Linked DNA regions of Desulfosediminicola ganghwensis. The protein of the gene in region 1 interacts with the protein of each later gene in a pairwise test. Links are inferred from orthologs where the notes say so. Each region holds a gene or a part of one and is shown in the gene's direction. Other genes may lie near its edges. The genes, in order: ligA and leuS.

Region 1 (17,310 bases):
CTACACGTTTTTTCAGTGGCTTAAGCAATCCATGGGCGCCGGAGAAGCGCAGAATGGAGCGTCTGTCTTCCACTGATTTAAAATCAATCCCGTTACTGGCGAGGGCATTCATCATATCAAGCAGCTGATTGCCGTCTTTACGTACGGGGCCGAAACAACCGCGGCAGGGAACGCGCGCGGAAATACAGCTGGGCGCACCACGCTTGGCGCAGCCGGCTGCGGTTACCGGTCCAAGACAGAGGAAGCCCTGCTCGAGCAGACAACGCATCTCGCTGATAGGTTCCTCAGGGTTGAACTTGGCATTTTTGGTGAAGCGCTTGATCTCTTTCACTTCACCTTTGCCCTCACGCTTGGCAGGGCAACTATCGCAGACAGACTTGGTGGGCAGTACAGGATCACGATTCTCAAGAAGAGAAAAGATCACTTCCGCGATATGGGCCGGGTTAGGTGGGCAACCCGGTAACTGCAGGTCGATCTTGACCTTTTCATCACAGGCGTAAACCCGATCCAACGGTGCGGGTACTTCGATGGTGGGGATCTCCGCACCTGGATCGGTGGTGGGTGTTTTGAAAATATCTTCCCAGCTCTCCTTCAGGTCCTGGCCGTTCATCAGCGCCGGGATACCTCCGTGGGTAGCACAGGAACCGAGGGCGATCAGTACATCACACTTGGCGCGCATCTCTTCGAGCACCTCGAGATGCTCGTGGTTTGCTACACCACCGGTAACGATACCAACCGTGGCCTTGGGGATCGTGAGCACTGTGCCCTCACCCGTCTGGCCAAAATATTTATGATCCATCAGGACCGGGGCATGAACAATATCCAGCGCCTCGGTAATAATGGGGATCAGATCCTCACCGATATTGAGGATCGCGATCTCACAGCCGGAACAGGACCCCAGCCACTCTAAAGCAGTAGTAACTCCCATCTCAACCTCCTTATGCCGCCTCGGCACTTTGACTGTTAATCGGGCCCAACTGCTTGACACGTTTGGTCATATCAGTCACAGCTGCTACAAACTTGTCCGGCTCCGCCGAGGAAACCCAGGCAATCTGAAATCTTTCACTTTCGAATCCGAAGTCCTCAAGCAGGGTGTTGATCATATCGGATCGACTCATCGCTTTATAATTACCATCCAGGTAATGACATTCACCGAGGTGTCAGCCGAGTACCATAACTCCGTCCGCACCTTGATTCAGCGCGTCCAGAACCTGCTCGGGATTAACCATACCCGAGCACATTACCCTTATAATCCGCACGTTTGGCGGATACTGCATCCTGGAAATACCCGCAAGATCAGCAGCGGCATAGGAGCACCAGTTGCAGCAGAATGCAATGATCTTAGGCTCAAAACTCATTTGCTTTACTCCTTGTTACATTCACTGTTTACGTTCAGCATCGACCAGGGGCCCCCTATACTGCAAGGGCCGCCTGAATCTGACTGCTAATCTGTTTCGTGGTAAAGCCGCCTACAAAGACACCACGTTTCGGACATGTTCCCTGGCAAAGGCCACAACCTTTACACTTGGCCTTGTTCACCGAAATGATTTTCTTCTCGGTGCCTGCAACGTCTTCCAGGCTGATAGCGTGGTATGGGCAGACGTCGATACAGAGGGCACAGCCGTCGCAGTTTTCGGCATCAACATTGGCTTTGACCGCATCCATGGAGATGTCGAGCTTGGAGAGCAGGGTCGCAGCACGTGAAGACGCTGCCAGGGCCTGGGCTACTGACTCTTCCATCGGCTTCGGATAATGGGCCAGACCGGCAACGAACATACCATCGGTAGAGAAATCTACCGGTCGCAGCTTCGCATGGGCCTCAAGGAAGAAACCATCGCCATCCACTGGTACCTTGAAGATCTGGGCCAGTTTCTTGGCATCTTCCTTCGGTCGGATGGCAGATGCGAGGATAACCATGTCAGCCTCGATCTTCAGCGGACGATGGAGTACGTGATCCCAGACACTGACGTCGATCTTCTCACCGCGCGCCTCAACCTCCGGCTTACCGTGCAGCTCGTAGTTGATGAAGATAACACCCATCTTACGAGCCTGCCGGTACAACGCTTCACGCTGTCCGTAGGTACGCATATCACGATACAGGATGTAAACATTACGTTTCGGATCTTCTTTCTTGAGCTCGATCGCGCTCTGTACAGAGTGAGTACAGCAGACTTTTGAGCAGTAGTTGACGTCACCTTCGCGGGAACCGACACACTGAACGAAGACAAATGTACTGGCGTTTCGTACGTGAGTCTCTTTCAGCTCGTGCAGCTTATCGAATTCGATGGAGGTAACAACTTTCTTGATCTTGCGATAGCCGTACTCAATGGGTGAGTAAATTGAGCCACCGGTTGCGATAATGCCGACACCATGTTCGATGGTCTTGGCAAGACCATCTTTGGTCTTGATGGTGGTCTTGAAGTTACCCACAAAGCCATCAACCGTTTTCACCTCAAATCCCTTGTGAATGATGATCTTCTCATTCCAGGTAACCGCATCGACCAGCTTGGCGACTTTGGTCGGGATATGCTCTCCACTCCAGGTGTCCTGCAGATGCAGGGCATTACCACCGAGAGTGTCAGTACGCTCAACCAGATGTACCTCAAAGCCCTGCTCGGCAAGGTTCAAGGCGGAGGTCAGGCCGGAGACACCGCCACCGACGACAAGGCCTTTCTGGGTAATTGGTACATTGAACGGCTTCAATGAAGTGCCGTAGGTGACTTTTGCCGCCGCCATGCGAACCAGATCCTTGGCTTTGTCGGTGGCTAGCTTCGGAGTATCGGAGTGTACCCAGGAGTTGTGATTCCTGATATTGGCCATCTCCACCAGGTATTCGTTGAGGCCAGCTGCCTTTAAGGTCTCGCGGAACAACGGCTCGTGGGTACGCGGGGTACAGGCCGCAATGACGATCCTGTTCAGATTCTGCTCCTTGATCCTCTTGACGATCATGTCCTGAGTATCCTGGGAACAGGAGAACAGGTTTCTTTCCACGTAAACAACATTCGGCAGGGTCGCCGCATATTCTTCTACAGCGGCCACATCGACTGTGCCGGCAATGTTCGAACCGCAATGGCAGATAAATACACCAAGACGTGGGTCTTCCTTGCTGACATCACGCTCTTCAGGAAAGGTTGCCTCTGTGGAGAGTTCATGGCGGGCTGGGGCCAGGACCTGGGAAACGGCTGCTGCCGCTGCAGAGCCTTCAACAACCGACTGGGGAATATCTTTGGGCCCTGCGAAAGCACCACAGGTAAAAATACCCTCGCGGGAAGTGGTAACAGGCGCAAAATCCGAGGTGGCGGCAAACTTATCGGCGGTCAGCTGGATGCCTGCAACGTCTGCAAGGCCCAGCATCTGCTTGGAGGTCTGAAGGCCTACGGAGAGCACTACCAGATCATAGTATTCCTCGATCTGACGGCCCTGCTCATTCACGTAAGATAGTCTCAGGTCACCGGAATCACCTGCAGGCTCAACACCGTTCACTTTACAGCGAACCATGCGGACGCCGGACTCGTTCTTGGCGCGATCCATGTACCTGTCAAATTCTTTACCGTGGGTACGCATATCCATATAGAAAATGGAAGTGGAAATGCCGGGAACGTGATCCTTGGCAATCACCGCCTCTTTCAGGGCGTACATACAACATACGGAAGAGCAGTAACCGTTCCCGCACAGGTTCTCGTCACGGGAGCCGACACACTGCAGGAACGCAACTTTGTTGACCGGCTTGTTGTCGGAAGGACGGATCAGGTGACCCTCGGTCGGGCCTGAAGCCGAAAGGTAACGCTCAAGCTGCAGCGAGGTAATAACATTGGGATAATCACCGTAACCCCAGACGCCTGCATCTTTCGGATCATAGGCCTCAAAACCAGGAGCCATGATTACCGCACCGACGTTCACCTCATGAATTTTCTCAGTATCATCAAAGTTAATCGCACCGGCATCACAGACCTTCTCACAGAACCCACAGGCACCAGGCTTTTTGAGTCTGATACAATTGTGCGGATCGATCTGATACTTCAGCGGTACTGCCTGAGCATATTTAACATAGATCGCCTTGCGCTTGCCGGTGGCAGCATCATACTCGCTGTCCACCTTCTTGGGGCATTTATCGGTACATGCTCCACAGGCGATACATTTGTCCATGTCCACATAACGTGGCTCTTCTTTTACAGTAACAGTAAAATTACCAGCTTCACCATTGATGGCGGTAATTTCACTTAAAGTCATCAGTTTAATATTCAAGTGCCGACCGCACTCCACCAATTTTGGCGCGATGATTCACATCGAGCAATCGTTGGTAGGGAAGGTCTTGTCCAACTGGGCCATGGCACCGCCGATGGCCCCTGATTTTTCAATCAGGTAGACATAGTATCCGGAGTCGGCAAGGTCCAGGGCAGCCTGCATACCCGTGACACCGCCACCCACGATCATCACCGACCCAATCTTATTGTCCAGCATGATAGGTGTCTCCTCTTAATATATGTTGCCTGCACAGCCCGGGAACTTCCGAACTGTGCATCAAATTCTTGCCTCATTTCAGTTGCGCCTTGTGAGCACTACTGTTTTTTCGGGATGATGAGCGAATCCGCCACCAGCTCCCAGAGGTATTTCACCTCAATATCCAGATCATATTCCTTAGTGAGCGATTTCATGATCTGGTCGCGACAGTTATGGCATGGCGCGACAATAAGCTCAGCACCTGACTCTGTGATCTGACGGGCCTTGATACGTCCATAAAATACACGCTCTTCGGCGTAAGGCATTGCCCAGGCACCGCCACCGGCACCACAGCAATATGCACCGTTTCTATTTGGATTCAGTTCGCGTACGTCATCCGCACAGGCACTTGCTACTTCACGTCCTTCCTCAAAGTATCCCTGGCCAAAAGCCTTGAGGGATTTACGCCCGTAGTTACAAGGGTCATGGTACGCGAGGGGAACGTTGTGCACAGACTTGTCAAGCTCGATACGTCCTTCACGGATGTACTCGAGCAGGAGATCGAATACTGTGACAATCTTGAATTCTTTGAGAGCCTCTGGAAACCATTTGGTCAACCCGGACCGGGTTGCAAAATATGCGTGGCCTCATTCGGGTAGTAGCAGAACCTTACAGTTCAGCCTACGCATGTTGTCGACGATGCGGCCGACAACGATTTTCATCGATTCGTCATCACCGGAGAACAGGCCCCAGTTAACGCCTTCCCAGTGTTCAGAGGCGATGGTCCAGGACTCACCGGCGGCGTAGAAAATCTTCCACCACCACTTCATGTCATCCGGCTCGGCAAACGGCTCTTTTGAGTTCACCGTTACCAATACCCGTGCACCGTGTACATCCACAGGGGTCACGAACCCAGGACATTCGTCTTCAGCGAGTTCTTCGCCAAGATCTTCCAACAGGAAGACGAAATCGTCTTTGGGGATACCGAGGTTGTTTCCGCGCTCGAGGCACATCTGCACACCTTTGTGGATAGGTCCGGGAACCTGGTTTCTATCCCTGGTCCCACGAATTTTCCGCATCAGTGCTACGATCTGAATGTTGGCAGGACAGGCCTCTTCACACTTGCCACACATAGTGCATTTCCACGGCCAGCTGGAATCAACCAGCTCCTTATCCATACCAAAATTGGCCATACGGACGATCTTACGCGGGTCGAGTCCGTCGACACCGGCAATCGGACAAGCGGACGAGCAGGATCCACAGGTGAGACACGAATCGGCCCATGATGGATCAAGCACCAAGTCGCTTGAGGTATCATTGAGCAGGATCTGTTCGCTTTCAATCTTTTCAATCGGTTTAACTGCTTTTAAATCAACATGGCTGGTAGGGCGGACAAGGGGCTCGCGACCAAACTTCTCGCAGAGGGCCTGGTAGTCCTGAAACCTCATAAGATACTTGCGTCCTGGTCCCTCTTTTGCAGAGAGAGTTCCGGCGTTAATCCAGTTTCTTATGGTGTTCCGATGTACTCCAAATTCCTCGGCCAGCTCACTGACTTTAAATTCGTACATCATAAACGGTCACCTCAATTACTTTTGTTCAGAAAGAATGTGAATTATATGTTCACATGCCACAGGAACGGCAGCAGACATCGCTGGGGTCAAACCCGGAGCAATTTCCTCCGGTATATATTGAACCTGGCCCGCTATGATGACTACGCGGATACCAGTGTGCTGTTCGAGTTCGTGCAGAAGATTTACTGTGGGAAATTGGTGAAGTGAAAAATCGTGGATTTTTTTGGGAGGAATATCGATGGGGTGGATACGAAAAACATCACCGGGAGTTTTTCCTTCGAAATCAACCGCATCTATGATTATAATTGATTCCGGTCGCTCTTCTTCACTTAAAACATAATCGAAGAGATACTCTCTGACCTGCGTACCAGCATCAACGGCTTGTACTCCATCAGGCAGGGTGTGTTTGTTATGCAGTTCTGCAATGACAGCCGGACCAAATCCGTCATCACCCATAATTTCATTTCCACATCCAAAAATCATTGTTGAGCGCATTATTGTTCCCATTGTGCAAAATGTGCCTGGTTGACTAAATTCAGGGCAAACTACCACTCGCTTAACGCACTTTCAAGCTGTTATTTTGAACACTTACACAAGAAACATTCTAAGTGACTGTATTTACGTCTTATTTGCTTTTCTTTTTTTAGAAACCTCGTTTCTCATTGTGTCACAGCGTGGCAGATACCGCCCGAGGAGTAACTTTCCCCTTAACCCACAGACTCTTTTGAAGCTCTACAATCCATTGATAGTCTTGCTCAAATAGCATTACTGTCATTTTCACCTATTAGTGTCATAGACGTTTCCAATCCACTCATCTCAGCCAAACACGATGAAACATCAGAAATCCCAGCCCACAACAGCCTAAAGACAATATCTGTATACAATTTTAAACTCGTCCGGTTTCCTGAAACCCGCACCACTACGGAGATAATTGCACAAGGTGCAATTTATGAAACCAAGGTTTCTAATTTCCATCAAGCAGCGAGCTATTGAATGAAATAGCAAAAGTGCACCCTTTTCCACCACGAATCGTTGCGACGTTACAATTTGCACAAAAACCATCAACCGACATTTATGTCTGGATACAGGTAAATAAAGTTACAATGACTCAATTGGAACAGCCTGCTCATCGTTCTCTTTTAAATGAGCTCTCTCCAATTATTACGGGAGGCAGGAAACAGGTCATTTCCGACAACAGGTACACCAAAAGAAAAGAGGCTGCCCGATCAAGTCGGGCAACCTCTTTTCTTTTAGTGAGTTACGGCTGAGCGCAATTCGCTATAACCTGCAAGTACTACATAATCAGTAACCGTTCGGGTTTGCTGTCTGCCAGCGCCAGGTGTCCTCACACATCTCTTTGACTCCCCTCTCCGCCACCCAGTTCAACTCCCTTTTTGCCTTAGCTGGATTTGCATAACATGCTGCAATATCGCCCGCCCTCCTGCCGGAGATAACATAGGGCACCTCACGGCCACTGGCCTCGCTGAAGGCCTTGATCATATCGAGAACGCTATACCCCTGACCGGTTCCGAGGTTGTATATGACGACACCCGGCTTCTCCATCAGTTTTTCGATTGCACGTACATGACCCAAAGCCAGGTCAACCACATGGATATAGTCCCGTACCCCGGTTCCATCGTGAGTCGGGTAATCATCACCGAATACAGTCACCCGCGCCAGCTTGCCAACCGCCACCTGGGACACATACGGCATCAGATTATTGGGGATGCCATTCGGGTCTTCGCCTATCCTGCCGCTCTTGTGCGCTCCCACCGGATTGAAATACCTGAGCAATGCCACATTCCATTCATCATCGCTCACGTTGAGATCCTGCAGAATCTCTTCAATCATTAATTTAGTACGGCCGTAGGGATTGGTACACGACAGCGGAAAACCTTCTAAGATCGGCACAGATGCAGGGTCACCATAAACCGTTGCCGAAGAACTGAAGACTATACTCTTCACCCCGTATTCAGCCATAACCTCACAGAGTACGAGGGTACCTGTGAGATTATTATGATAATACCAGAGTGGCTTCTCCACCGACTCGCCGACAGCTTTCAGGCCGGCAAAATGAATTACCGTATCAAATGGAGTCTCGCTGCCTGCAAACACCCGCTGCAAAGCAGCTTTATCCAGGAGATCAACGTGTTGGAACGTCACACTTTTCCCGGTCAGTTCGGCTACCCGCTTAAGCGACTCTTCCTTGGAATTTGAGAGATTATCAACCACTGTAACGGTATGCCCTGCCTCCAGCAACTCCAGGCAGGTATGACTCCCTATATATCCGGCTCCGCCGGTGACAAGAACATGCATAGCTGTGACCTTTTCTTTAATTTTTTTATCCCTTCATTGAATCATCTTTAAGACATCAGTTACCAGTAACATCTCTATTATAGTCAGCAATATAGTACCTTAATAGCCCTTTAGAACAAGGCAAATTCATCACCTCAGCCAATCTTAACACATCGGATACAGTTGCATACCGGGTGAGAAATATACACTTTGAGAATACACTTTGTCCGCCTGCTGAAAAAGAGTATATTAGCCAGGCATCCCCGGCCTATTCAGGCCTTCCCCTATTCCCTTAATTTAAAAGGATACAACATGCCATACGTAAACATCAGAGTTGCCGGCACTCTTACTAAAGAGCAGAAAGCCGAGATCGCCGAAGGCGTGACCAGTGTTATCTCCAAAGCCGCCAACAAGCCACCTGAGGCAATCCTGATCATGATTGATGAGTTGGAACCCCAAAACATTGCCAAAAAAGGCATCCTGCTTGACCCACCCGAGTAAGATTTATGCAGCCACAAAAACGTATTGAGGAGTTGCACCGGTTGTTGCAAGAGCACGCGCACAAATATTACGTGCTCGATGCACCAACCATCTCCGACAGCGAGTATGACGCGCTTTTTCAGGAGTTACTTGCTCTTGAAAAAGCGCACCCGGAGCTGATTACCCCCGACTCTCCAAGCCAACGGGTTGGCGGTGTAGCCCTCGACAAATTTTCCCAGGTCGAACATCGCTATCCGATGCTGAGCCTGGAAAACGCTTTCAACGATGACGACCTGCGGGAGTTTGAGGCACGACTGCGCCGCTTTCTAAGTCAGGGACTCACTCTTTCCTATGTTGCAGAACCTAAACTTGATGGCCTGGCAGTTGAACTGGTCTATGAAAACGGCCTGCTTGTTCAAGGCTCCACCCGTGGAGACGGCAAGGTCGGTGAAGATATAACAGCCCAACTGAAAACAGTACGATCCATCCCGCTGAGACTCCTGGGTAGCCCGCCGCCCCTTCTTGAGGTGCGGGGCGAGGTGTTTATGGCCCTGGCCGGTCTTGAGAGACTGAATAGCAGCCAGATACGAATGGGCAGGGAACCATTTGCGAATCCGAGAAACGCTGCTGCCGGCTCACTCAGGCAGCTTAATCCGAAAATCACAGCCTCACGGCCACTGGATTTCTATGCCTACGGTGTTTCCCTGCCCGCCGATACCGGCCGGAATGGCCAGTATGATATGCTGCAGTCATTGAAGACTTACGGGTTGCCTGTCAATGAGCATGTCCGAAAGTGCGAAACAATAGAAGCAGTCATTGAAGCCTATCACCAGATGCTTGAGATCCGCCATCAACTACCGTATGAGATTGATGGCATGGTGGTCAAGGTAGATGATTTTGGCCTGCAGGAACGGCTGGGCAATAAAGCCCGGGCACCGCGCTGGGCAACTGCCTGCAAGTTTCCGGCAATTCAGGCTACAACTCTCCTGAGAAGCGTCGAGTTTCAGGTTGGCCGAACCGGTGCCGTGACTCCAGTGGCAATTCTTGAGCCGGTGGTCGTAGGCGGCGTTACTGTAAGTCGGGCCACCTTGCACAATCAGGACGAGATGGAGCGCAAGGACCTGCATATTGGCGACAAGGTCTTTGTCCAGCGTGCGGGTGATGTAATCCCCGAGATCGTCAAGGCGGTGGTCGAGGAACGTGCCGAAGATGCCCAGCCGATTCGGATGCCCGAAAACTGCCCCGTATGCCAGCACCCGCTGGAAAAACCTGCAGGCGAAGCTGTCACCCGCTGCCACAATCCGCACTGTGACGCCCAGCGACTGCGCAGCCTGATCCATTTCACCTCCAAGGCCGGGCTGGACATAGAAGGTCTTGGAAAAAAATATGTGGAACAACTGTTCGAGTTGAAGATCATTGAAGATGTTCCTGATATTTTCGGCCTGCATTCCAGACGCCATAAACTTGCCAGCCTCGATGGCTGGGGCCTGAAATCGGCAGATAAGGTCATCGCGGCAATTAACAGCCGCCGCAACCCGCCGCTCAGCAAATTTCTGGCCGCGCTCGGTATCCGTTTCATCGGCGAGGTGAGCGCCACCAGCCTGGAAAACCATTTTCAGGAGCTGGATAAACTTGCTGCCGCCAGCCATGACGAGTTGCTGGAAGTTGATGGAATCGGCGAACAGGCTGCCTCATCCATCGTAGAATATTTCAGCGATGAAAAGGTCCAGGCCATGCTGGTACGCCTGAAGGATGCCGGGGTCAGCCCTGTTGCTATTCAGCCGGTTGCAGGTGAAGGCGGCACAGCACCACTGGCTGACATGGTGATTCTTTTCACCGGCAGCCTGCAGACTATCTCCAGAAGTGAGGCGAAGAAACTGGTCAAAGACAACGGCGGCACCATCGCCACCGGCGTCACCAAGAAAACCACCCATGTGGTGGTGGGTGAAAAGGCTGGCTCCAAGCTGAAGAAAGCTCAAGAGATGAATAAGACTATTCTTACTGAGGAAGAGTTTCTGCAGATGATCCGTCAGTAGTTTCACAAACCGGATACGGCATGGCGACAATCGTGCCGTATCACCTTCCTCCCTCCCAGGTTCCGCACACCTCACTTATGGCCAATCTCTTCACCCAGCGCGTTATCGAACTCATCAGCAGGATTCCGGAAGGAAAAGTTGCCACATACGGGAGTATCGCCAGCTATGCAGGTAACCGCAGCGGCGCCAGGCAGGTGGCACGCATTCTCCATTCAAGCTCAGAAAAACACGACCTCCCATGGCATCGGGTAATCAACAGGGTAGGTAAAATCGCCCTGCCAGAAGGGCAAGGCAAGCTGCAAAGGCTATTGCTGGAAGAAGAGGGAGTCATCTTCAAAAATGGCCGTGTCGATCTTGAAAAATACCTCTGGCAGCCAGAGAATCCCCCCGACACTACCCCGGAAGCTGATTCAATTGCACATTCCATCCTCTGGCCGAAGGAAGAGGATTTCTAATCCCTATCAGCTCCAAAAACCGAGGCCGCCCAAGTGAACCTTGCCAATGAGCCTTACTTCAGTCCAATACCTAAAAGGTTCCTGACTCACAATAATAATAGGGCAGATTCGGCCCCATTGACTTCAAAAACCGCTCACAGGAGTAGTTAGCCCCTCTTTTTGGACAGGCCCAGTCCGCAATAACCATACACAGAGCGTGAACTACGTGCACATTAAGTCAACCACCCTCTACCCTACAATATGTGGCTTTGTATCACGGTAAACGAAAAGGAGGAAGACCGCAAATGGTGCCCCCCTTTCTGCAAGAAAATCTGATACATAAAACATTGGCTATTTAACTGATTGTTGATTACATAAACAATTGGAATAGTTGTTAAAAAATAATTTGAGTGTTGGATGCAACAGGTTGCTCATACTGCTCTAAATCTGCATTTGGTACTACTTTACAGTCAGTCTGAGAGAAAATATATGGAGAAAGGACTTATCTCAGTAATTGTTCCAGTATATGGGGTTGAGCAATATCTGCGATGTTGCCTGGAGTCCATTGCCAACCAATCATACACGAATTTTGAGTGTATCTGTGTGGATGATGGCTCACCGGACAACAGCTATAAGATTTTGCAAGAATATTGCACTAAAGATCCACGCTTTAGTACAGTCCGGACCCAGAACAGAGGAGTAAGTGCTGCGAGGAATGAAGGTATCGACAGAGCAAGAGGGGAGTATATCGCGTTTATTGACGGTGATGATTTCATATACTTCAGATTTCTTGAACAACTCCAAAATGACATTACGCTTCATCATACGGATATAGCTTGTTGTGGTTTTCAACCGGTTACTGAAGGTGCAAAGTATTTTTCCACCTCTTTTCAAGCCCCCCCACATCACAATTCCTTTTCGAGTTCGTCACCATTGTTATCGTTTTTTCGACAGAGAGAACTCGTCAATGTTGTCGTGTGGAATAAGCTTTACCTGGCTGATTTAGTTAAAAAACATCGTTTTTCCGAAGAATTGCCCTGTGCCGAGGATGATATGTTTACTTACCAGGTGCTTTGCTCTGCAAAGAAAATAGCCTGCAACCCTGCCAAACTTGTTTCTTATAGGAATAGAAAATCATCCCTTTCGAAAAATTATAACAGTGATGCCAAATTTAAGTTCGCTTGTGCATTTGCTGATTTTGCTCAGCATGCAGAAGGATTGACAGCGGAAGAACACCGTTCTTTAAAAAAGAAAGCGGTTAATGTTCTTTACCGTGAGACCATCAAAACACCATTCAGGGCACAACCGCTAGTTTCCCAAGAGACAATAGCCTCTGCCCGAGAAAGACTCCTTTCAGTAACGAATAAGGGACAAATCGACTACAAGTCTCTTTGTCCCCAATATCGAATGGTATGTTGGCTTGTCAAGATCGGACAAGGCCGTCTTGCAGTGATCCTTGTTTGTGGAAGACTTTTTAATTGGAAACTCTGAATACTCAATGAAGCATTCACTACAGCAGATAAATAGCCTGCTTTTTCAAATGACATGAAACTCGTGCCTCGCCCGATTAGCTCATTTATTCCAAGAATTATCCACCAAGTATACAGCAATGACAACTTACCTATTAAAATTTCCGACAACATAGGACATCTTCGTGAGTTGAATCCTCAATGGGAATACCGTTTCTATAATGACCTCAAGATGGGGAGTTATATAAAAAGCCATTTCCCTGGATTGATAACATATTATAATCGAATTGCTCCCGCTTACGGTGCTGCGCGCGCTGATTTTTTTCGATATCTCGTTATGTATCGTGAAGGGGGCGTTTACCTGGATATAAAGAGTTCCGGAAGCAAACCATTCAGTGATGTGCTGAGAGATGATGACATTTTTTATCTCTCTCATTGGCCAAACGGGTTAGGCCAAACATATGAAGGATGGGGAATACATAATGAACTATCCAGTGCAAAGGGGGAGTTTCAGCAATGGTTTATTGCAGGAGTTTCGGGGCACCCGTTTTTACACTGTGTGATAACAGCGATCTGCAACAACATTGATTCCTATGATAAGTATAGAGATCAGGTGGGGAGGGCTGCTGTTCTTAACGTAACAGGGCCCATAGCGTATACCAAAGCTATACTCCCTGTGATAAACCAGTACCCGTATCGACTGGTGGATTCCTCGGATGATCTTGGATTGATATATTCAATTTTTGAAAATGGTTCTGGAGTTGGACATCACCATATATATCGCCGACACTACTCGAAGCTGAGAAGTGGCCTCGTTCTGAATGGTGACCGGAAAAAAATACTGCCATACATAGGCCTCAAACTAAGGATATTCCTCCAATCAATTAGATAGATTTCATCCTAAAATACCCTTCCGTCAAATCTCAGGGTTGCGGCTCAGATTTTTACCCTCGGAATATCATTCATATGCCTGTGGTAAAAATCTAATCATCCATTGGAATAATAATTTTAGTACGAGGCCCAGTGGTAGCTTTCAAGGTTTCTATTATACAATGCATCAATAAAATAATCGGTCACCCGAGTTGATGAATAATCATTGTGGGCCCTCTGCCAACCAGCCATTGCTACGTTCTTCCTTCTATCTGGATTGTTTTTGTAAAACCAGAGTTTTTCAAAAAGGTCGTCAAGACTTTCATAATAAACAAGTTCATTCTCCGAATACAGATTCTGAAATTTAGGCACAAGTGGGCTGAATGTGCACAAACCATGGCCAGTCAGATGCGCTATTCTGTCTGAGGAATAGTATTCAATGTCAAATCTATCGCTTAAATTCAGAGCCATGGCTGAATTCCGAAGATTCATCATGTAATCTTTACCTGTTATTACCGGATGACCGAGTGCTCCATGGATTGAAAAACATAGCCTCCTCTGATTCATCCTTATCATTCTTTCGAGATAGCGCCTTCTGTCGATCCTTTTTTTGTCACGACCACAGAATATCACATCGAATTCAAAATTATCGAAGTTAAAGTGTTTGAGTGTTTCTACAGAGGTATCTATCGGGTTTGGAAAGAAAAAAATTTTATCCTTGTGTTGCTCACGAAGCCGCGCAAGGTCAACACCGCCAGTCGTAAAAAAAGCAGCATGAATATGATAAAGTTGTTGAGCAATATAGTTAATTTCCTGTTCATTATAAATTGCATCGAAATGCCAAAGTGCGATTTTGGTCTCAGGATATCTTTGGCGTATTTTTTTTAGTGTCTCCGGTGGGATAAGTTCGGATTTTCCCAGAAGAATGATATCTGGTTCCAGGTTGTCACAAAGTTGAAGAAGGCATCTATTCATTTTGGCGGAGCCAAGCATTTGACTTCTTAGCGTACTTTCATATCGTGCAACATCACGATATGAAAAATCATATACAAAGTGCCCATTTCTAATCAGTCCGTTAGATATCTTCCTATCTGTACAGTAGAAGTGACTACCATATTTACTCAAATGCAAGTTAGCGACATGCAGAATTTTCATGATCAACGCTCTCAACAAATGTACTAAATTCCAGTCACGGGATATACCTGCCAACTCGAGAACCATTTCTCACTAAATACATTCTTTAACAGGCTATCACCTACAATCGAACATGTATGTAATTGATATACAACAAATTAATCTACATATGTGTTCTGTATGACAATATAGTTTCTTATATTTGAGCATGAAACTCTTCGAGGAAATGAGTGGAATTGAGTAGTGACCGTTTTAAAACTTCGAACTGGGACCGCTACAAACACTAACACAATCTTTATGCCAAGAATTGGGTTGCAAGCACCTTGACGCTCAGTAAATCAACACCTCAACTTCGACACAATTCCACACGAGCGTCACCTTGAGATGACCGCTTATCTTGGATAAGTTTGTCCCATTCCCTGACTTTCAGCAAATATCTTCAATTCGTAATTTCACCCCTAAAGAATGAAGTCATTCCATTTTTCTTTTAACACCACCCTTGCTCACGGCCAGTGCTCCAAGGGAAATAACCACAATGCGCAGTTCGTTTGGTCAAAGACTCTTTGTTCAAAGCTTCAAAATTTGTTATCTTTGCAGATTAAGGTAACTGCCTAGTATCAGTCACTGCTGTCTCATAGTTAATTCCACAATGCAAGTTGTGGCGAAAATTGTGTTTTTCCTGGTTTGTCAGGCGGCTTTAACAAGTCAGCCAACGGTCTTCTTTCAAAAATGTTCAATTGCAATAGCCTGAGCAGTTGCGTGAGCGATCCTTTGAATTTGGCCATGAATTTAAAATACGACAGCATTAGATAGACACAGAGGGCAATCCATAGCTGTGTAAGTACTGCGTTTTCAGATGTTCCAAGAAACGTCTTCACTTTTAGTTGTTGCTTGATCCACTTAAAGAACAGTTCGATTTGCCAGCGTTCTTTATAAATTGCAGCAACCTCTGATGCTTTGAGTTTCCTCGAATTTGTCACAAACTGATACTCAATGCCCGTTTCTGGATCAACATAGATAATCCGTCGAAAAGTGAACTGATATCCTGGAATTTTTATCTTTTGGTCTTCAAGAACATCAGGAGAATCGGGTTTACGTCGGTTGCCGTAGCGATAGACTTTTGCATTACTTTTAAGCCGTGTTACGAACGTTATTTTGCGTTTGTCGAGGGTCTCGTACCAAGTGTAATCGGTGAACCCTCGGTCAAAAACTACACAAGAACCGGCAGGCAGGTTAAGAGATCGTGCCCATTCGATTTCATGTTTTTTGCCCTCCGTCATATCCATGAAGACTGGAAGATAGCCACTTGCATCAAGGCCAAAATGCAATTTCATGGCACCCTTGGTTTTGCGGTAGTTAGCCCACGGAAACACTGAGAGACAGAGATTGACCATCGTTGCATCGAGTAAATAAATTTTACCCTTGAACTTGAACCTATGCTTCGGAGCATTCGCCTGGCACTTATGCAAAAGCTGAAAGAACATGGCTTTGAAAGTCTCATAAGGCTGTTGCTCATTGACACGAGCCAAGGTGGCCCGACTAGTTGGCCTCATACCCAAATGATACAAACGAGACTTTTGAACGGCCAGGTTGCTGACTAAGTCACGAAGGCTCTTTCTGGAAGTGAGTTGGGCTATAGTCATGGCGAGAAACTGGCTCCATCTGTTGAAGGAGCGAAACTTTTGTCCATGATGATGCTTTCTTGCCAGTTTCTCAAAATCATGTCTTGGGAAAAATGAAGCAATCTGATTTAGGATTGTGCTAGAATGAGCCATGGCTCGGATCTCCTTGTTATTATATTGTTTTTCGCAAATTCACTATAACACAAGAAGCTCTCCGAGCCTTTATTTATCCGTAATCACGTTATTATTTGTGAGACAGCAGTGAGTATCAGTACAGATGAACAGGTTAACCATTTTCTTCAAAGCAAAAGTGAGATAGGGCCCGCATGACAATTTCTGCTTTTTTCAACAAATATTATCTATGCTTTCATTTACAGCCGATGGAAGCCGCAAGGCATATGTAGCTTAAAGCGATATGTATAAGCAATTACTAAAAATGATTGGTTTCAACTCTTTTGGAACCAGGGGGGACGACAAACCCTGTAACTGGCTCATCTGTATGACAACCACTCCGGAACGACTCACATCGAACTTTCTGTTCCGAGTGCTTGATGCCCTGTTAGCGCAAAAAAATAGTTGTCCTTTTAAAATCATCTTGTTTTTACCTTACCGCAGCATCCGGACAGGGGAACTGTATCCAGACCCCGGCTTTTTACAGGAAAAGTACGGTGAAGAGACTCTGGATATTCATCGATGTGAAGATATGGGGCCGGCAACAAAGTTCACCGGCCTGCTTAGCTATATGCCTTTGATAAAAGATGATGTCACCCATGTTTATATCACTGATGACGACATCATCCTGCATCCCAATGTTTTCCAAAGAGTACTTAAAAAGATTACTAAGCAGCCCTCCAGACCTACCCTCGATCGAACAGTATTGGCTAATGATACAGGGATGCTGAATGACCTCCCAACTGTAGCCGGATATGCAGGTATTCTTTTTCCGTTTACATTTTTCC
Region 2 (5,762 bases), 1.4 Mb from region 1 along the record:
GCGCTCGCCAAAGAACATAACATTCCTGTCATTGCCCTTTCCCAGCTGAACAGATCTCTTGAGAGTCGTACCGATAAACGGCCGATGATGAGTGATCTGCGTGAGTCCGGTGCAATCGAACAGGACGCCGATATCATCACCTTTATTTATCGTGATGAAGTGTATAACAAGGCGGAAGACAACCCAAATCGCGGTATTGCCGAGATCATTATCGGTAAGCAGCGTAACGGTCCGACAGGAACAGTCAAGTTGCATTTCAATAATACTATTACCAGATTTGAAAACTTGATAAATGACGAGGAATCTGATTATCAGAGCTAATATAATCTGATGGCTGTCACTGATAATGACACGCAATACGGTAGCACCTTACATTCCATATCCCTATCGAGGAAGAATTATGATCAGTAGTCAGACTAAAAGCAATAGATATGACTTCAAAGCCATTGAGGAGAAATGGCAGCAGAGTTGGGCGGAATCAGAGAAGTACAAGGCTGAAGAGGACGACAGCAAGGAAAAATATTACGTACTTGAGATGTTCCCCTACCCTTCCGGCCGAATTCACATGGGCCATGTTCGCAATTACTCGATAGGTGATGTTGTCGCCAGATACAAGCGCATGAAAGGTTACAATGTGCTCCATCCGATGGGTTGGGATGCCTTCGGTTTACCTGCAGAAAACGCTGCCCAGAAAAACAACAGCCATCCTGCCGCCTGGACCTATTCGAACATCGATTACATGCGTAATCAGCTGCAGCAGCTCGGCCTCTCGTACGATTGGGGTCGCGAAATCGCAACCTGCAACGCCAAATACTACAAATGGGAGCAGATCCTTTTCATTGAGATGTACAAGAGAGGGATTATCTACCAGAAGACCACCACCGTCAACTGGTGTGACAACTGCCAGACCGTCCTCGCCAACGAGCAGGTAATTGACGGTCTCTGCTGGCGCTGCGACCAGGCGATTAAGCCTCGCAAGATGAATGGCTGGTTCTTCAAGATCACTGACTACGCAGAAGAACTCCTGGCTGACCTTGACCAACTGACCGGTTGGCCCGAAAAAGTTCTGACCATGCAACGAAACTGGATCGGCAAATCCACCGGTCTCGCCTGCGACTTCCAGGTTGATGGTATGGATGAGAAGATATCAATCTTCACCACCAGACCAGACACCATCTTCGGCGTTACCTTTATGTCGGTGGCGGCAGAACACCCGCTGGTAGATACACTTATTTCAGGCGCTGACAATGAACAGGAAATCCGTGATTTTATCGTTGAAATCCTGGAAGAAAAACAGCAGCAAACTCCAGAAGACGAGCAGGTCAAAAAAGGTATTTTCACCGGCAAGTACTGCATCAACCCGTACAACGGAGAGAAAGTCCCTGTATTTATAGCCAACTTCGTCCTGATCGAGTACGGCACGGGTGCGGTGATGGCTGTTCCTGCCCATGACGAGCGTGACTTTGAGTTTGCCCGTAAATATGATCTGCCCATCAAACCGGTCGTTATTCCTGAAGGTGAGACCCTCGATCCCGCAACCATGGAGAACGCTTCCACCGTTGGCGGTACTCTGGTGAATTCCGGTCAGTTCGATGGCGTCGAGTCTGAAGAGGCCAAGAAAAAAGTTATAGATTATGCTGTGCAAAACGGTTTCGGTTCGCCGCACATCACCTACCGTCTGCGTGACTGGGGTGTCTCCCGTCAACGTTACTGGGGTGCTCCGATCCCAATGATCCACTGTGACAGTTGCGGCATCGTGCCGGTCCCCGACGAGGAACTGCCGGTAATGCTGCCTGAAGATAAAGATGAAACCGGTGCAAGCTGCAGACCCCTGCACCAGCGTCCATCCTTCATCGAGACCAGCTGCCCCACTTGCGGGGCCAAGGCACGGCGCGAGACAGATACCATGGATACCTTCGTGGAATCTTCCTGGTACTTCGCTCGCTACACCTGCCCGGCTTTTACCGATGCCCCGCTCGACAAGGAGAAAGCGTCACACTGGCTGCCGGTAGATCAGTATATTGGCGGAGTTGAACACGCCATCCTGCACCTGCTCTACTCCCGTTTTTTCACCAAAGTGCTTAGAGACCTCGGTTACCTGAACGTAGACGAGCCGTTTACCAACCTGCTTACCCAGGGCATGGTAATTAAAGACGGCGCCAAAATGTCTAAATCAAAAGGTAATGTGGTCGACCCACATGACCTCATTCAGGAGTATGGTGCCGACACAGTTCGTCTCTTCAGCCTCTTCGCCGCTCCGCCAGAGAAAGATCTGGAATGGAACTCCCAGGGCGTTGAAGGCTGCTCACGTTTTTTGAACAGGGTCTACAGGTTCATCACTTCCCGCCCTGAACTCAAGGAACAGCCTGCACTTCCCGCGGAGTTAAGTGACACCGGGCGTACCCTGCATCGCAAAACCCATCAGACCATTAAAAGGGTGAGTGAGAATATTGAGAACAACTTCCACTTCAACACCGCGATTAGTGGTGGTATGGAATTGTTCAACACCATGACGAGTGTCACCGATCCCGAAAAAGATGCCCAGGCTGAAGCCGGTACTGTTTTTCAGGCAGTTGAATCATTGTTGATTCTACTCTCACCAATGGTTCCTCATTTTTGCGCCGAGATGTGGCAGGAAATTGGCCACACCTCACTGGTTGATGACCAACCCTGGCCATCATATGATGCAGAAGCAGCCAAAGAGGATATGCTGACCATCGTCGTCCAGGTGAAAGGAAAAGTGAGATCCCGCCTTCAGGTACCTGCGGATATTGATGATGAGGCAATCAAAGAACTCGCCCTGTCTGATGCCAATGTTCAGCGATTCATCGATGGTCAGCAGGTGAAAAAGACTATTGTGGTCAAGAAGAAGCTTGTGAATATTGTCGTTTAAGACTAAGATTTTGTGGATTGCAGGTACAAAATAAGCACTGCAATCCACTGATTAATCATCCTTCTTTTACTCGAACATTTAAATCCAATACAGGGAGAACTTCGTTGAAAACAATGAGCCGATACGTTCCTCTTCTGGCGTTTGTCGCGTTGTTTATTGTCGCATGCGGTTATCGTAACCCATATGTTTACAATGGTCCCCAAAAAGTAATCTATCTCAAGACCTGGGAAAATCGTACCAGTGAGCTCGGCCTTGACAACGATATTTACCAGGCGCTTGTTCGCTGGTTTCAAAAATCCGGTTCAATAAAAATCTCTAAGAATCAGGAAGGTGCAGACCTCATTCTTGCCGGTGAGATCGTCTCCATTGATCTGCCCACCCTTTCCTACGGTTCAGGCAACGACGCAACGGAGGTCAAGGTTCGTTTAAAGACCAGATATGTGATGAAAGATATCGGCTCGGAAACTATTGTCCTTGAGCAGCCCGGAGAGGTCTGGACTCAGGATTACCTGATTGGTGACTCAGCTGAAAGCAATCGTTCCAACCGAGAGAAAGCTCTGGATATCATCGTCGATGACCTGGCTCAGAAGATTTATCAAAGAGCGTTGGTGCAATTACCTAAACTGGAGATCGCACAGCAACAGTAGTTCATTGCTCTTCTTTTGTTTTAACAGAGGCCTGATGCCAGCCATTTTTTTAAACAGCATGGCGACATCAGGTTTTTTGTTTCTTATACTAACTCTATGTTAGTTCACTTCCTGCCTTGAGCAGGATACCTGAATTTTATACCGCTTTTACAATGCTCAGTATCGACCATCTGCATTTTTCCACCCCATTTGTGCTGGCCCCACTAGCCGGATACACCGATCTTCCTTTCCGCCTGCTCTGCAAAGAATTTGGCGCAGGTTATTGCGTTTCTGAAATGATCAGTTGCCATGGACTCGCCTTCAGGCAGGAAAAAACGATCTCCATGATGCAATCCGTTCAAGCCGAACAGCCTGTAGCCTTTCAGCTTTTTGGCGCTGAACCCGATGTTATGGGAGAGGCTGCCGGCATCATGAGTGAGTATAATCCCGACATGATAGATATCAATATGGGATGCCCAGTCAAGAAGGTAACCAAGCGCGGCGCCGGTGCAGCCCTTATGACCACGGTTGATACTGCCGAACAGATTATTCTGAAGGTCAGGGCCAACTGCAAGGTGCCAGTCACTGTTAAATTTCGATCCGGCCCCACCGCCAGCAACCAGAATGCTGTCGAATTTGCCAGAATGGCTGAAGGGTCCGGAGCTTCTGCACTGATCATCCATGGCAGAACCTGGGCCCAGGGTTTTACAGGCCTTGCTGACAGGACCATGATCACCAGGGTGAAGGCAGCTGTCTCTATCCCGGTCATTGGTAACGGTGATATCGAAACGTATCAGGACGGCATTGATATGATGGCCGAGACCGGCTGCGATGGTGTTATGGTCGGTCGGGGAGCACTCGGCAACCCCTGGGTGTTTTCTGAGAAGGGCCGACCAGTCAACGAACGTGCGATTCTAGAGGGAGCCCAAAGACACATGGAGCTTATGGAACAGTTCCTGCCGGTTGAACGAATGATCGGCTGCATTAAAAACCATCTTGGCAGATATTTTAAAGGTCTGCCTGGCAGTTCTAAAATGAGAAAAGCAATATACGACTGCCCAAGCTTCGAAAATCTGAAGGTTTTAATGGACACGTCTTTATCGAGATAGTTGAACCTCTTACTTCAAAAAGGGTAAGAAGTAAGAGGTTAAAAACACTTCTCAGCTCTCAAAATGAGACGTAGTATCACCAGATAGAAGATGCCCCAACTCTTTTTCAGGCGGGGCACGTAATCCTCTATTACTTCTTACAGATAAACTCAGTCAGAGTCCGAACTGCGATACCAGATGGCCCTTTGGGAATATAACTCTTTTCTGTAAAGTCCCATGCGGTTCCGGCTATATCCAGGTGAGCCCAGGGAGTGTCCCCTACGAAGTTTTTCAGATATGCAGCGGCGGTAATAGTTCCGGCATCACGCCCTCCGGTATTTTTAATATCGGCCACGTCAGACTCTATCTGCTTTTCATACTCCTTGGTCAGCGGCAGACGCCACAGTGGCTCGGAACAGGTCTGGCCAGCATCGATCAACCCATCAACCAGTTGATCATCATTTCCCAGAACACCGCTATGATGATGGCCGAGACCTATAATCACCGCACCGGTGAGAGTGGCCACATCAATTACGCAATCGGGCTCATACTTCTCTATGCCGTATGCAAGCGCGTCGCCCAGAATTATCCTTCCCTCGGCATCTGTGTTGACAATCTCAGCGGTTACATCGTTGTAATGGCGAATCACATCACCCGGCTTGAGTGCCGAGCTGCCACTCATATTGTCTGTTGCCGGGATAAGCGCTATCACATGCACATCCGGTTTGAGATCTGCTATGGCCTGCATGGTGGCAAGAACTGCAGCACCGCCACACATATCCATCTTCATGTTCTGCATACCTGCTGCAGGTTTTAAACTCACGCCACCTGAATCAAAGGTAAGCCCCTTGCCGACCAACATCACTGACTTTTTCTTTTTTGCCGGGGAATACTCAAGTATGACAAGCTTCGGCGGTTCAGCCGAGCCCTGATTCACAGCCAGAATTCCGCGCAAACCGAGCTTTTTCATTTTTGGCTTGTCAATAATCCTGCAAGTCAGTTCTTTTTCTTCCGCGAGTTTCAAAGCGTAATCAGCGAAATCTGTGGCTGTCCAGCTATTTCCCGGCTCATTGGCCATATTCCTGGCACTATGCACCGCATGCGCAATGGATATTGCCTTGGCCACACTTTTACGAACCTTGCCTGCCTGGGTGT

What was found.
Region 2: the proteins of ligA (region 1) and leuS interact in binary tests that used the Escherichia coli proteins (3 or more experiments, as listed by UniProt). The link is inferred for Desulfosediminicola ganghwensis from one-to-one orthologs.

What each region holds. Positions count from the first base shown.
Region 1 is NZ_CP050699.1:1,974,778-1,992,087, reverse strand. What follows is about bases 8,405-11,317. They hold ligA (NAD-dependent DNA ligase LigA), read left to right. Parts: upstream 8,405-8,812; coding sequence 8,813-10,822; downstream 10,823-11,317. Other genes in these bases: FCL45_RS08350 (MGMT family protein), read left to right, coding at 10,900-11,277; FCL45_RS08360 (tautomerase family protein), read left to right, coding at 8,619-8,807. Outside these bases: FCL45_RS08390 (NADH-quinone oxidoreductase subunit B family protein), read right to left, coding at 1-928; FCL45_RS08370 (hydrogenase maturation protease), read right to left, coding at 6,027-6,494; UDP-glucose 4-epimerase GalE, read right to left, coding at 7,314-8,327; FCL45_RS08345 (glycosyltransferase family 2 protein), read left to right, coding at 11,746-12,747; FCL45_RS08340 (glycosyltransferase family 32 protein), read left to right, coding at 12,802-13,617; FCL45_RS08335 (glycosyltransferase), read right to left, coding at 13,734-14,750; FCL45_RS08330 (IS4 family transposase), read right to left, coding at 15,368-16,504; FCL45_RS08325 (glycosyltransferase family 2 protein), read left to right, coding at 16,896-17,310. UniProt on the Escherichia coli protein: DNA ligase that catalyzes the formation of phosphodiester linkages between 5'-phosphoryl and 3'-hydroxyl groups in double-stranded DNA using NAD as a coenzyme and as the energy source for the reaction.
Region 2 is NZ_CP050699.1:3,372,332-3,378,093, reverse strand. What follows is about bases 1-3,146. They hold leuS (leucine--tRNA ligase), read left to right. Parts: upstream 1-400; coding sequence 401-2,893; downstream 2,894-3,146. Other genes in these bases: lptE (LPS assembly lipoprotein LptE), read left to right, coding at 3,007-3,146; dnaB (replicative DNA helicase), read left to right, coding at 1-321. Outside these bases: more of lptE, read left to right, coding at 3,147-3,540; tRNA dihydrouridine synthase DusB, read left to right, coding at 3,693-4,628; FCL45_RS14295 (leucyl aminopeptidase), read right to left, coding at 4,759-5,762.